Linked DNA regions of Pseudovibrio sp. M1P-2-3. The protein of the gene in region 2 interacts with the protein of the main gene of each other region in a pairwise test. Links are inferred from orthologs where the notes say so. Each region holds a gene or a part of one and is shown on either strand. Other genes may lie near its edges.

Region 1 (7,347 bases), 2.4 Mb from region 2 along the record:
GACTTTGACACGCCCGATGGCACAGGTGTGCGCGACTATATCCACGTGAGCGATCTGGCCAGCGCCCATTACCTCGCCTTGAAGCGCCTTCGCGATGGCGGCAAAAGCATTGTCATGAATTGCGGTTACGGGGATGGTTATTCAGTCCGTCAGGTGATTGATGCCGTAAAGTCGGTTTCCAAAGTTGACTTCACTGTTCAAGAAAAACCCCGCCGCGCCGGTGACTCTCCAAAAGTTGTTGCCAAAAACACCAAGATCCTGAGTGAGCTGAACTGGGAGCCCAAGCACGATGACCTGCACCAGATCGTCGAACACGCCCTGAATTGGGAAAGGAAGCTTTCGCTTCGTAACTCCATTTAGAGCGCCTAAACGCCCTCTCAAAGCCCCTTTGAAAGCAGTGAGCTGATTCAATAGAACGTCTCGCTGCTTTAGGCATCGCCCAGCGTTATTTTGTTTAATCAGGCGCGTGGTGCTGGTGCCAATGTCTGGCAATGTCGACACGTCGCGCAATCCAGACATCCTCATGGGACTGCGCATAGTCCAGAAAACGCTGCAATGCCGCTGTTCTGCCCGGTCTGCCGGTTAAACGGCAATGAAGCCCGACAGACAGCATTTTGGCACGCCCCTCACAACCTTCCGCATAGAGCACATCAAAACTATCTTTCAGGTATGTGAAAAATTGGTCACCAGAATTAAAGCCCTGCGCTGTTACAAAGCGCATATCGTTGCTGTCCAGCGTATATGGAATGACGAGATGTGGCTTTTGAGCCCCCTCCACCCAATAGGGTAGATCATCTGCATAGCTATCAGAATCATATAGGAAACCACCTTCCTCCATAATAAGGTCACGGGTGTTTTCCGAAGTGCGCCCCAAATACCATCCGGTCGGTCGCTCCCCGGTGATCTCCTTATGCAAACGGATTGCCTCAGTAAGGTGATACCGCTCTTCGGTAACTGCAAAGTCTTTGTACTCAATCCACTTGTACCCGTGGGAAGCAATTTCCCATCCCGCCTCTTTCATAGCCGCAACAACTTCTGGATTTTTTTGCAATGCCGTCGTCACTCCAAAAACAGTGGGACACAGCTGCCGTTTGGTAAACACATGCCACAGACGCCAGAACCCGGCACGTGAGCCATACTCGTAGATGGACTCCATGTTCATATGCCTTTTATTGGGCCACGGCTCCGCTCCAATAAGTTCAGAGAGATACGCTTCAGAGGCAGGGTCCCCGTGAAGGATATTATTCTCCCCGCCCTCTTCGTAGTTTATGACAAATTGCAGAGCAATTTTTGCATCATTCGGCCATTTTGGATCGGGCGTCGCCCGCCCATACCCCTTTAGATCACGTGGATAATTTACTAGCATGAGGGACCTCTCAAACCTGAGGGAGCAGAACTTGGATCAAACCGTAAAAAGCAATTCAGGGCAAGCCTGCGCACTCCCCACAAACTCTTGGCTTAAATGGAATTGGCCCATTACCTTTAGAAATTAAAGATAACCTGATCTCCCACGCCAATACCTCGAAGTTGACTGGTCCCGGCAATCACTTCAAGAACATAAAGCGCATCTCCGTTGGAAAGAATGGGTCGCTCTGAATAGGGAATGGTATCACGAGCGATAGAGACAATCCTCTTTTGCTTATTGATAAAAAGGATATCTAAAGACGTGGGCGTATTTTTCATCCAGAAAATTCGTTCCCTGGAATTGGGGAATACGAAAAGCATACCCTGATCAGCGGGAATATGCTCCCTAAACATCAGCCCCTGTGTGCGGGCCTCAGGTGTCGCGGCAACTTCCACAAGAAAGGCAATGGTGCCTTGTGCCGTCTCAATTTCAAGTTTCTCAAGTTCAGGGGTCTTCTCAGCGCGTGTGGGAACACAAACAAAAGCCAGACACAAAACCAACAGGGACTTCACGATTATCTTCATAGCCATTTTTTTGGCACACAGCAGAAGCCCGCTCTTAATGGGATGCAGGAATATGGCTCCCGCTCCCAATCGGTTTGACTTCCGCAGCCATTTTTCCTTTTGGCCCCTTCCCAAAGCGAACAAGTACTTTTTGCTTGGGGCGAAGCTCTGTTATTCCATAGCGGCGTAAGGTTTCCATATGGATAAAGATATCCTCATCTTCCCCGTCCAAAACGAGAAAACCGAATCCCTTAACGCGGTTGAACCATTTAACCTCGGCCTCAACAAAATCTCCCTCAGGGATAACTTGAACATGCGTTCGCGAGGGAGGAAGCTGAGAGGGGTGTGTAGCGGTAGTTTCGTCCATAGAGAGTATGCGCATGGCCTGCAAGCCGCGAGGCCGGTTTAAAACTTCGCAAACAACACGTGCACCTTCATAGGCTGTCTGAAATCCATCCCGCCTTAAACAGGTCACATGAAGCAGAACATCCGACATTCCGTTTTCTGGCTCGATAAAACCGAATCCCTTTCCAATATCAAACCATTTAATAGTGCCAGCAACCTCAAGAACATCTACGGATACTTCATCCGTCGGCACATCGATAGAATCCAGCCCAGGTGTTGTTTTGACCATAGGATAAGCCTCACATACTCTCGCCGCATCAAGTCTCGACCAAAGGCGATTTACGCCGCACACCTCTGGTTGATTCCAGTTAAAAAAGGATAGCATCGGCTAGGTTGGGCTACAGGGTAAAATTAGAAAAAACTTAAGTCATCCCCGACTCATTTTTACGATTACCCTCTATTAAATATCTATATCCAGTATGTATCATGTAAATCATACAACTAAATACGGTAATCGAACCAATATCTTTTAACTGGGTGCAATCAGTGGGCTTCAATTTATTGGCTTCCCAGTACATCTGCATGCAACATATACGGATATTATCTTTTGGCAGGTGACGATGCACCTCTTCACGTGACACCAACAGGTCGCAACTCCCCCCCCAACAGGGGGCCATTTAAATAGGCATGAGGAAAATTAATATGCGCTTTTTACATACGATGGTCCGTGTAAAGGATCTGGAGGATTCTTTGGATTTTTACTGCAACAAACTCGGACTGTATGAAGTGCGCCGCGTTGAACACGAAGCGGGACGGTTTACGCTGGTCTTCCTTGCAGCACCCGGTGACGACATGCCAGCCAACGAAATGCCTGCCCCCGCTCTTGAGCTCACATATAACTGGGACAGCGAGGACTATCATGGAGGCCGCAACTTCGGGCATCTGGCCTATGAGGTAGACGATATCTACAAAGTCTGCAGTGATTTGCAGTCAAAAGGCGTGATCATCAACCGTCCGCCTCGTTGTGGGCGTATGGCTTTTATCAAATCACCAGACGGAATTTCCATCGAACTGCTTCAAAAAGGCAATGCTTTGCCCAAACAGGAGCCATGGACTTCCATGGAAAATCAAGGGACCTGGTAAGCGTTGGCGTATTAACCTGCCTCCCAACGGGCAAGCACATATAAAGACAAGAAAAAGCACTGCCCTTTACAAAAGGGCAGTGCTCTCAATCCGATACATCAAACCGGAATTCACACTAAAAAGATACTCTCTAGAACGGAATTTCGTCGTCCATGCCGCCGCCGAAGCCGCCGCCACTTGGAGCACCGCCACCGCCTTGGTTACCGCCGCCAAAGTTGCCACCGCCGCCTTGACTACCGCCGCCAAAGCCGCCGGAAGACTGACCACCGCCGAAGTCGCCACCAGACTGGCCACCGCCAAAGCCGCCGCCACCGCCAGCAGTGCCGCCTTCACTACGGCCATCCAGCATGGTCAAAGTGGAGTTGAAGCCCTGTAAGACGATCTCTGTTGAGTACTTGTCCTGACCGGACTGGTCTTGCCACTTACGTGTTTGAAGCTGCCCTTCCAGATAGACCTTGGAGCCTTTGCGCAGGTATTGCTCGGCAACCTTTGCAATCCCTTCGTTGAACACAACAACACGGTGCCATTCCGTCCGCTCACGGCGTTCACCTGAGTTACGGTCTCTCCAGCTCTCTGAAGTTGCAATACGCAGATTCACGATCGGACGGCCGTCCTGTGTTCTGCGAACTTCGGGGTCGGCGCCCAAATTACCGACTAATATTACCTTATTGACGCTACCCGCCATCGTGAACTCCTAGGAAGTGAGAAGGCCGCCTCTCGACGTCTTCTTTAAAAAACTAAAGGCAACCTAAACATTGTGGAGCATACAGGCAAATCACCGTCCGCTTTGAGCAAATCTTGTCCACATAAGAGAGTGGGTCGCACGAGTTCCACCCTACAATGTTCTTTTTTTGTTCTCAATACATCTTTTCCGATACCCTGAGAACTTCCGGACTTGCAAATCCATTTATTTACGCTTGCAATGCGGAACATGTTCCATATATGTTCCAGATGGTTTTAGACTCACATAGCATTCACAGCCTGCCCCTTTCCCGTAAAGTGGCTTACGCCTGTGTTGAATGACTGCCTCAATCAAGGAAATTCCGGATGACCAAGGCATCTGATGCCCCCAATCTCCAAAGCTCTGCGCCCCGTGAAACTTTGAAGACGATCTCGGTACGCGGCGCACGCGAACATAATTTGAAGAATGTCGATGTGGACTTGCCAAGAGACCAGCTCATCGTCATCACTGGACTGTCCGGATCAGGCAAATCCTCACTGGCTTTTGATACGATTTATGCCGAGGGGCAGCGCCGCTACGTGGAAAGCCTGAGCGCTTACGCCCGCCAATTCCTTGAAATGATGCAGAAGCCAGATGTAGACCAGATCGACGGCCTGTCTCCGGCCATTTCTATTGAACAGAAAACCACATCAAAAAACCCGCGCTCTACTGTTGGTACGGTGACCGAGATCTACGACTATATGCGCCTGTTGTTTGCCCGTGTGGGAATTCCCTACTCGCCTGCAACAGGTCTTCCCATCGAAAGCCAGACTGTCAGCCAGATGGTTGACCGCCTGCTGGATCTGGAAGAAGGCACCCGGCTCTACCTGCTTGCCCCTATTGTGCGCGGGCGCAAGGGAGAATACCGTAAAGAGCTGGCCGAGCTTATGAAAAAGGGGTTCCAGCGCGTCAAGATTGATGGAACCTTCTATGAAATCGCAGATGCGCCTGTCCTCGACAAAAAATTCAAGCACGATATTGATGTGGTTGTTGACCGTATCGTTATTCGTTCGGACATTGCGGGCCGCCTTGCAGATTCTCTCGAAACCGCCCTGCAACTGGCTGAGGGAATTGCCGTTGCAGAATATGCCGATTTAAAAGAGGGCGCAGATACTCCTGAAAAAATAACATTTTCGGAAAAGTTTGCCTGCCCGGTCTCCGGTTTCACTATTGCGGAAGTGGAACCGCGCCTGTTCTCGTTCAACAACCCTTTCGGTGCCTGCCCCACATGTGATGGCCTTGGCACCAAACTGGCTTTTGAACCGGACCTTGTAGTTCCGGACCAAACCCTCACCCTGCGCGGCGGTGCCGTTGTACCGTGGGCAAAAACCGGTTCAACCTCGCCCTATTACAATCAAACTCTGGAAGCGCTGGCCAACCACTATGACGTGTCCATGACTATGCCATGGCGCGATCTTCCCGAAAAATTCAAGAAAGCCCTTCTGTTTGGAACGGGCCGCACAAAAGTCCAGTTTGAATACAATGACGGAAACCGCTCTTATAAAACCGAGAAAACTTTTGAAGGGGTTATCGGCAATATCGAGCGACGCTGGCGCGAGACCGATTCGCAGTGGGTGCGCGATGAACTTTCAAGGTTCCAGTCAGACCACGCCTGTGAAGCCTGTTCAGGATACAGGCTGAAACCGGAGGCTCTTGCCGTTAAAATCGACGGCCAGCACATTGGCGAGATAACCACCCTTTCCATTCGGCAGGCTTTGGAGTGGTTCAGCACCATCGAGACAGACCTTTCTGAAAAGCAGAAGGAAATTGCCTACCGCATCCTCAAGGAAATTCGCGAGCGCCTGAAGTTCCTCAACGATGTGGGGCTTGAATACCTGTCCATGTCCCGCTCCTCCGGAACCCTTTCCGGTGGTGAAAGCCAGCGTATCCGCCTTGCCTCACAAATCGGTTCGGGCCTGACAGGCGTTCTTTACGTACTGGACGAGCCCTCCATCGGCCTTCACCAACGGGACAATGAGCGTCTGCTTGAAACCCTCAAACACCTGCGCGACCTTGGAAACACCGTGATTGTGGTGGAGCATGACGAAGATGCCATTCTGGCAGCTGACTATGTACTTGACGTGGGACCGGGGGCCGGTGTTCACGGGGGACAGATTGTCTCTCGCGGCAGCCCCGAACAGATCATTGCAGACCCGGCGTCCCTAACGGGCCAGTATATTTCTGGCAAAATGGAAATTCCAATTCCCGCCAAACGGCGCAAAGTTGATAAAAAGCGGTCTCTCAAAGTCATTGGTGCGCGGGCCAATAACCTGAAGTCTGTCACTACCGAACTGCCTCTAGGAACGTTCACTTGCGTCACAGGAGTATCGGGCGGCGGAAAATCCACGTTCCTCATTGATACTGTTTACAAGTCCGCCGCTCGTCATCTAAACGGTGCACGAGACAATCCAGCCCCTCATGACAAAATTGAAGGACTGGAGCATCTGGACAAGGTGATTGATATCGACCAATCCCCTATTGGCCGAACCCCCCGTTCTAACCCCGCAACATATACAGGTGCTTTCACACCCATTCGCGAATGGTTTGCCGGCATGCCGGAGGCCAAAACCCGTGGCTACGCACCGGGGCGGTTTTCATTCAACGTGAAAGGCGGCCGTTGCGAGGCCTGTCAGGGTGATGGTGTTATCAAGATCGAGATGCACTTTCTGCCCGATGTTTATGTGACCTGTGATGTATGTCAGGGAAAGCGCTATAACCGGGAAACTCTGGAGGTCCAGTTCAAGGGCAAGTCCATAGCCGATGTGCTGGATATGACCGTGGAAGAGGCCGCCGAATTCTTTTCTGCCGTTCCCAATATCCGCGATAAAATGGAGACGCTGGCACGGGTGGGCCTTGGCTACATCAAGGTTGGACAGCAAGCTACAACCCTGTCAGGCGGTGAGGCGCAGCGAGTTAAGCTGGCAAAAGAGCTATCAAAACGTTCAACGGGCCGAACACTCTATATTCTTGATGAACCCACAACCGGCCTCCACTACCACGATGTGGCCAAGCTTCTGGAAGTTCTCCATGAGCTGGTGGATCAGGGCAACACGGTTCTGGTGATTGAGCACAATCTGGAAGTGATCAAAACCGCTGATTGGCTGGTGGATATGGGACCGGAAGGGGGAGATGGTGGCGGAACCGTTGTCGCCAAAGGCCGCCCGGAAGACGTGATCAAGGTACCGGAAAGCTATACGGGCCAGTTCTTGAAAGGCATTTTGGAACACAAA
Region 2 (5,328 bases):
GGGGGCACTGGCTCTTGTAGTCTTCAATCGCCTCAATCACCACCGGCAGCACCGGCACCAAACGCTCCTTGTTGCCTTTTCCGCGAATGCGCATGGAGGACTGGCCCTCTTTGGGGGCTTGGTTGACGTTAAGGTTCAAAGCTTCGGAAATACGCAGGCCGCAGCCGTAAAGTAAGGTGAAAACAGCTGCATTGCGCGCCTCTACCCACGGTGTATCTTCAAATCCCAAATCCTTGGTGATGATGGTTTTGGCTTCTTCCACCGGCAAAGGTTTGGGCAGGGAGCGGGGAAGGCGCGGGGTTTTGATGGCAGATGCACCGGCGGCATTGGCTTGTCCGCGCCGCTCCAGAAAGCCCAGAAACGAGCGAATGCCTGCAAGGCCGCGGGCCAAGGTCCGCGTTTGTGCCCCTTCATGGCGCCGGTTTGCTAGAAACGCTCTGAACTGGGGGGGCTTCAAATCCCCCAGATCCTTGATGGCTGGTGGTCCGCCTTGATAGTCTGTCATAAACCGCATGAACTGGCGCATGTCCCGCTCATAGGCGATGACAGTGCGCTCGGATAAACGGCGCTCGGATTCCAGATGGGACAGCCAGTCCTCAACCGCGCTCGCAAGGTCTGGCTTGCAGATAATCAGCAGGTCCTCTGAATTCCCGATGGGTGCGCTCATTTTGTTCACTTTATGTTTTAGTTGCCCTGAAAGGGTTATTGCGCGTTTTTATGGCTGTTTCAAACTGATTATCGGTTTGGACTGGGGGAGCTGCGATAAAAATTCAAAACCCGGCTCCAACATACGGGTTGCCATTACCTTGAGCTGCCTGAATTTTGGCATTGCGCTCCAACTCCCATTCGGAAATGGGATCGCTGCCCCGCCATTGCTCAAACATGTCCTGCTCTGCCTGTGTCAGCTCAAGGCCATAGGTTGCTTGCATGTAAAAGTAAGTCCTAGCGATATCACCGCGGACTGGCTCGTCCGGCTCCATAAGGTCGGCAGCAAAGTCAATTTCAAAGTCACAGGCACCATAGGAACGAGTCTCGCCGTCCAAAATAGCCATTCTATAGTTGGAGCGGTCGCCGTTCAGCTCGCCAACGGCGGGCACAAGGTTGTTGAGGTCTGCTTCCATCATGGCAAATTCCGGATCAACTTTCGTGCAGCAGCGGCGGCCTTTGTAGGCCTTGCCCTTGGAGGTGGTGCAGGCGGGGTGGCCTTCCTGCCAACAGGCACGGTAAGAGCCAAAACGGGAGGCGGGGACAACGTGTTCCCACTCGATGCGCTGGCCGCGCTTGGCGTTCTTGCGTGGTTCGTAGCCACAGGAGGCAGAGTTGACTTGCTTCTTGTCGGAATAGGTGCAGCCACAATAAAAGCTGATCCGCTCGTCCTCGTCTTGATAGATATCCCGCTCCAGAATTTTCTTAGCGGTGCTGAACTTGAAATCGGGCTCGGCAAGGGAAGGTGTGCCAAGCAGGCATAGGCAAAGGACAGTGATAAAAGGGCGCAGAAGGGCCATGTGTATTCCTTGGTTTCTTCTTTGATACCAAGGTGCATAGGGCTCTTTAAGATCGTGTTAACCATAAATTTCGGATTTGTTTATGATTGTTGGTTTATAGCCACAAAAAAGCGCGGAAACCGAGTGGTATCCGCGCTTATGGCCACCTTGCTTTAAGGGAAGTTTCTTCAGCTTTTAACAGATGAGTTTATGGTGTGTCTGAGCTAGCTCCCGGCACGGGGGCCGGGATTATGTTTGAGAAAGGACTTTGCGCCTTGTTCTCGGGCTCAGGGATAAACTCTACTGCGATTAAGCCTTAAACGATGCTCTGGCCTGTTTTTGCCCAGTCAGCCATGAATGTTTCAAGGCCTTTGTCTGTGAGCGGGTGCTTTATGAGACTTTTCAAGGTTGATGGCGGAATTGTTGCAACATCCGCGCCAAGCAGTGCGCAGTCTTTCACGTGGTTTGCTGTGCGGATAGAGGCCGCCAGAATTTCTGTGTCGAACAGGAAGTTGTCATAGATCTGACGAATGTCGGAGATCAGGTCCAGACCGTCCACGTGGATGTCATCCAAGCGGCCGATAAATGGAGAAATGTAGGTTGCGCCAGCTTTTGCAGCCAAAAGTGCCTGATTTGCAGAGAAGCAAAGGGTTACGTTTGTTTTAACGCCTTTGTCTGCCAGCGTGCGGCACGCTTTCAGGCCATCCAGAGTAAGAGGCAGTTTTACACAAATATTGTCGGCAATTGCTGTCAGCTCTTTTGCTTCGGTCAGCATTGCTTCTGCTTCCATTGCAACAACTTCAGCGGAAACAGGACCCTCGACAATATCGCAGATTTCAGCGATTACCTCTTTCATTGGCCGACCGGACTTGAGGATCAGGGACGGATTTGTCGTCACACCGTCCAGAAGTCCTGTTGCTGCCAACTCTTTAATCTCAGCTGTATCGGCTGTATCAACGAAAAACTTCATGCCAAAAGGGCTCCTTATAAGGCCTTCTTCTTTCCAGTTTTGGTGAAGAGAGCGAATGCGATGGGTAATTTATCGCCCCTGTTTAGCCTAGACTGTACCGCGTGAACAACATTAATGTGCAAGAACACGGAAGAGGAATGGTATTTTGAGCGCTGAGCCCAGCTTCTTTACCCCCAGTGAAACGGGAGCGGATGAGGTGATTGTGCCTGTCTTGGTGCCGGTTGCCGTGTCGGGTGCTTATTCCTACAAGGTGCCCGCGGGTATGCAGGTTCGCCCCGGTAGCATTGTACGTGTGCCCCTTGGTCCGCGTGAGGTGGTCGGCGCGGTTTGGGACGGGGAGCCAGATGCGGGCGTCAACCCAAAAAAGCTGAAATCAATTCTCCACATCTATGATGCCGCACCCCTGCAGGATGACCTGCGCAAATTCGTAGACTGGATTGCCAAGTGGACGCTGGGCTCGCCCGGCATGGTTCTGCGCATGGTATTGCGCTCGGAAGCAGCTCTTGAAGCCGAGCCCATGCTGGCGGGCGTGCGAAGAGTGCGCGGGGTGGAGCCCGAGCGGGTGACACCGGCGCGGGGCAGAGTGCTGGAGCTGGTAGATGAAGGGATGGCGTGGACCAAACCCGGCCTAGCAGGGGCCGCTGGTGTCAGCTCCTCTGTGGTTGAGGGCTTGAAAAAGCAAGGCGTTCTGGAAACCGTGATGTTGCCCGCAACGCCGCCGCTGCCCGACCCTGACCCTGAAATGCCCGGCAGGAAACTGACGGAGCAGCAGATAACAGCGGCGAATGCGCTGATCAGCGGCATTGGTAAGGGCAGCAAAACCTATCTTATTGACGGGGTGACGGGATCGGGTAAGACGGAGGTCTACTTTGAGGCTATTGCCGAAGTGATGCGTCAGGGACAGCAAGCCTTGATCCTTGTTCCCGAAATTGCTCTGACCAATCAGTTCCTGAACCGTTTTGAAGAACGCTTTGGCGCAAAGCCCGCCGAGTGGCACTCGCAGGTGCCACCAAAACGACGGGAGCGCACATGGCGCGGCGTTGCCAATGGCGAGGTGAAAGTGGTGGTGGGCGCTCGTTCCTCTTTATTCCTGCCCTTCAAGAACCTTGGCCTTGTGGTGGTGGATGAGGAACATGACGCCGCATACAAACAAGATGACCGCGTCTCTTATAATGCACGGGACATGGCGGTGCTGCGTGGGCATATTGCCAAGTTTCCCGTTGTGCTGGCCAGTGCCACCCCAAGCGTTGAAAGTAAGGTGAATGCCCAAAACGGGCGCTATGAACTGGTGAGCCTGCCGGAGCGGGCATCGGGCGCTGAAATGCCAACGCTGAAAAGTGTTGATATGCGCGTTGAGGGACCGGAGCGCGGGCGCTGGCTGGCTCCCATGCTGGTGCAGGAGATTGCAACGGCGCTGGGCAATGGCAATCAGGCACTGTTGTTTCTTAATCGGCGTGGCTATGCGCCGCTCACCTTGTGCCGCACCTGTGGCCATCGCTTTCACTGTGAAAACTGCTCTACATGGTTGGTGGAGCACCGTTTTAGAGGCAAGCTGGTATGCCATCATTGCGGTTACAGCCAGCCGGTTCCCGAAAAGTGCCCGGAGTGCTCCAAGCCTGATACGCTGGTGGCGTGCGGCCCCGGTGTGGAACGCATTGGGGAGGAAGTCTGCAGTTTGTTTCCCGATGCGCGGGTTCTGGTGCTCTCCTCCGATTTGCCCGGTGGCGCAGAGCGGGTGAAACGGGAAATGAAGCTCATTGAAGAGGGGCAGGTGGATGTTGTCATTGGCACCCAGCTCGTGGCCAAGGGGCATAACTTCCCGTTGATGACCCTTGTCGGGGTGATTGATGCGGATCTTGGTCTTGCCAATGGTGATCCAAGGGCTGCAGAGCGTACTTTCCAGCTGCTGGCGCAGGTCACAGGGCGTGCGGGGCGTATCCACGGTAAGGGCATTGGCATCTTGCAAAGTTACAGCCCCGACCAGCCCGTCATTAAAGCTCTGCTGTCTGGCCGCCCCGATGAGTTTTACCAAGCAGAAATCGAGTCGCGTCAACATGCCGGTCTTCCACCATTTGGCAGACTTGCGGCCATCATCGTTTCGGGGACAGACCGTGGAGAAACTGAAAAATATTCAAAAATACTTACAAGTGTTTTACCTAGGGGTGGTGATGTTACCGTGCTGGGCCCGGCTGAGGCGGCCCTTGCCCAAGTGCGCGGGCGCTTTCGTTTTCGCCTGCTGGCAATGGCGCAAAGGGGCTTTGATTTGCAAGGGTTTATAAGAGCATGGCTGGCTGCCAGCCCTCCGGTAAGGGGAAGTTTACGGGTTCAGGTGGATATTGATCCGCAAAATTTCTTTTAGAAAGCCTGTGAAAAACCTCGTCTCATAGACAGGAAAGGAATGGACAGCCTGTATTGCAAGCCTGTGAATGCTGTGCTATGCGGAGCGCGGCTTAATGGGTAAAGCAATCCTGTTTTACCCTATAAACAGATTTAAACGCGACATATCAAAGCATTGGAATTGGGCACTTATCGATTACTTCCAATGGTTTGAGCGCGCCGGAGAGCACGGATCCAGTGACTGACAATGTATCTCTCATTTCTGGCGTGGCCTTGCGATATGCTTCCGCTTTAATGGACCTTGCTGAAGAGCAGGGAAAAGTGGCGGAAGTTGAGAAAGGCCTCGATCAATTTGAAACTCTCGTCAATGAGAGTGCTGATCTCGGCCGTCTCATCAAGAGCCCCGTTTTTAGTGCTGATGCACAAACGAAAGCGCTAGATGTTATTTTGGAAAAGGCCGGAATTACCGGCCTGACCGCAAATTTTGTGAAGTTGGTAGCCCAAAACAGGCGCCTCTTCGCCGTTCAAGGTATGATC

The links.
Region 1: the proteins of P6574_RS18325 (region 2) and P6574_RS08105 interact in binary tests that used the Escherichia coli proteins (3 or more experiments, as listed by UniProt). The link is inferred for Pseudovibrio sp. M1P-2-3 from one-to-one orthologs.

The regions. Positions count from the first base shown.
Region 1 is NZ_JARRCW010000001.1:1,777,781-1,785,127, reverse strand. The notes cover bases 2,305-5,283. They hold P6574_RS08105 (single-stranded DNA-binding protein), read right to left. Parts: upstream 4,082-5,283; coding sequence 3,527-4,081; downstream 2,305-3,526. Other genes in these bases: uvrA (excinuclease ABC subunit UvrA), read left to right, coding at 4,444-5,283; P6574_RS08110 (lactoylglutathione lyase), read left to right, coding at 2,956-3,396; P6574_RS08115 (cold-shock protein), read right to left, coding at 2,305-2,542. Also shown: UDP-glucose 4-epimerase GalE, read left to right, coding at 1-360; allantoinase PuuE, read right to left, coding at 455-1,366; P6574_RS08120 (DUF192 domain-containing protein), read right to left, coding at 1,483-1,935; more of P6574_RS08115, read right to left, coding at 1,964-2,304; more of uvrA, read left to right, coding at 5,284-7,347. UniProt on the Escherichia coli protein: Plays an important role in DNA replication, recombination and repair. Binds to ssDNA and to an array of partner proteins to recruit them to their sites of action during DNA metabolism. Acts as a sliding platform that migrates on DNA via reptation.
Region 2 is NZ_JARRCW010000001.1:4,180,117-4,185,444, reverse strand. What follows is about bases 2,282-5,206. They hold P6574_RS18325 (primosomal protein N'), read left to right. Parts: upstream 2,282-2,599; coding sequence 2,600-4,813; downstream 4,814-5,206. Other genes in these bases: P6574_RS18320 (F0F1 ATP synthase subunit delta), read left to right, coding at 5,029-5,206; fsa (fructose-6-phosphate aldolase), read right to left, coding at 2,282-2,454. Also shown: P6574_RS18340 (tyrosine recombinase XerC), read right to left, coding at 1-667; P6574_RS18335 (endonuclease), read right to left, coding at 771-1,505; more of fsa, read right to left, coding at 1,801-2,281; more of P6574_RS18320, read left to right, coding at 5,207-5,328.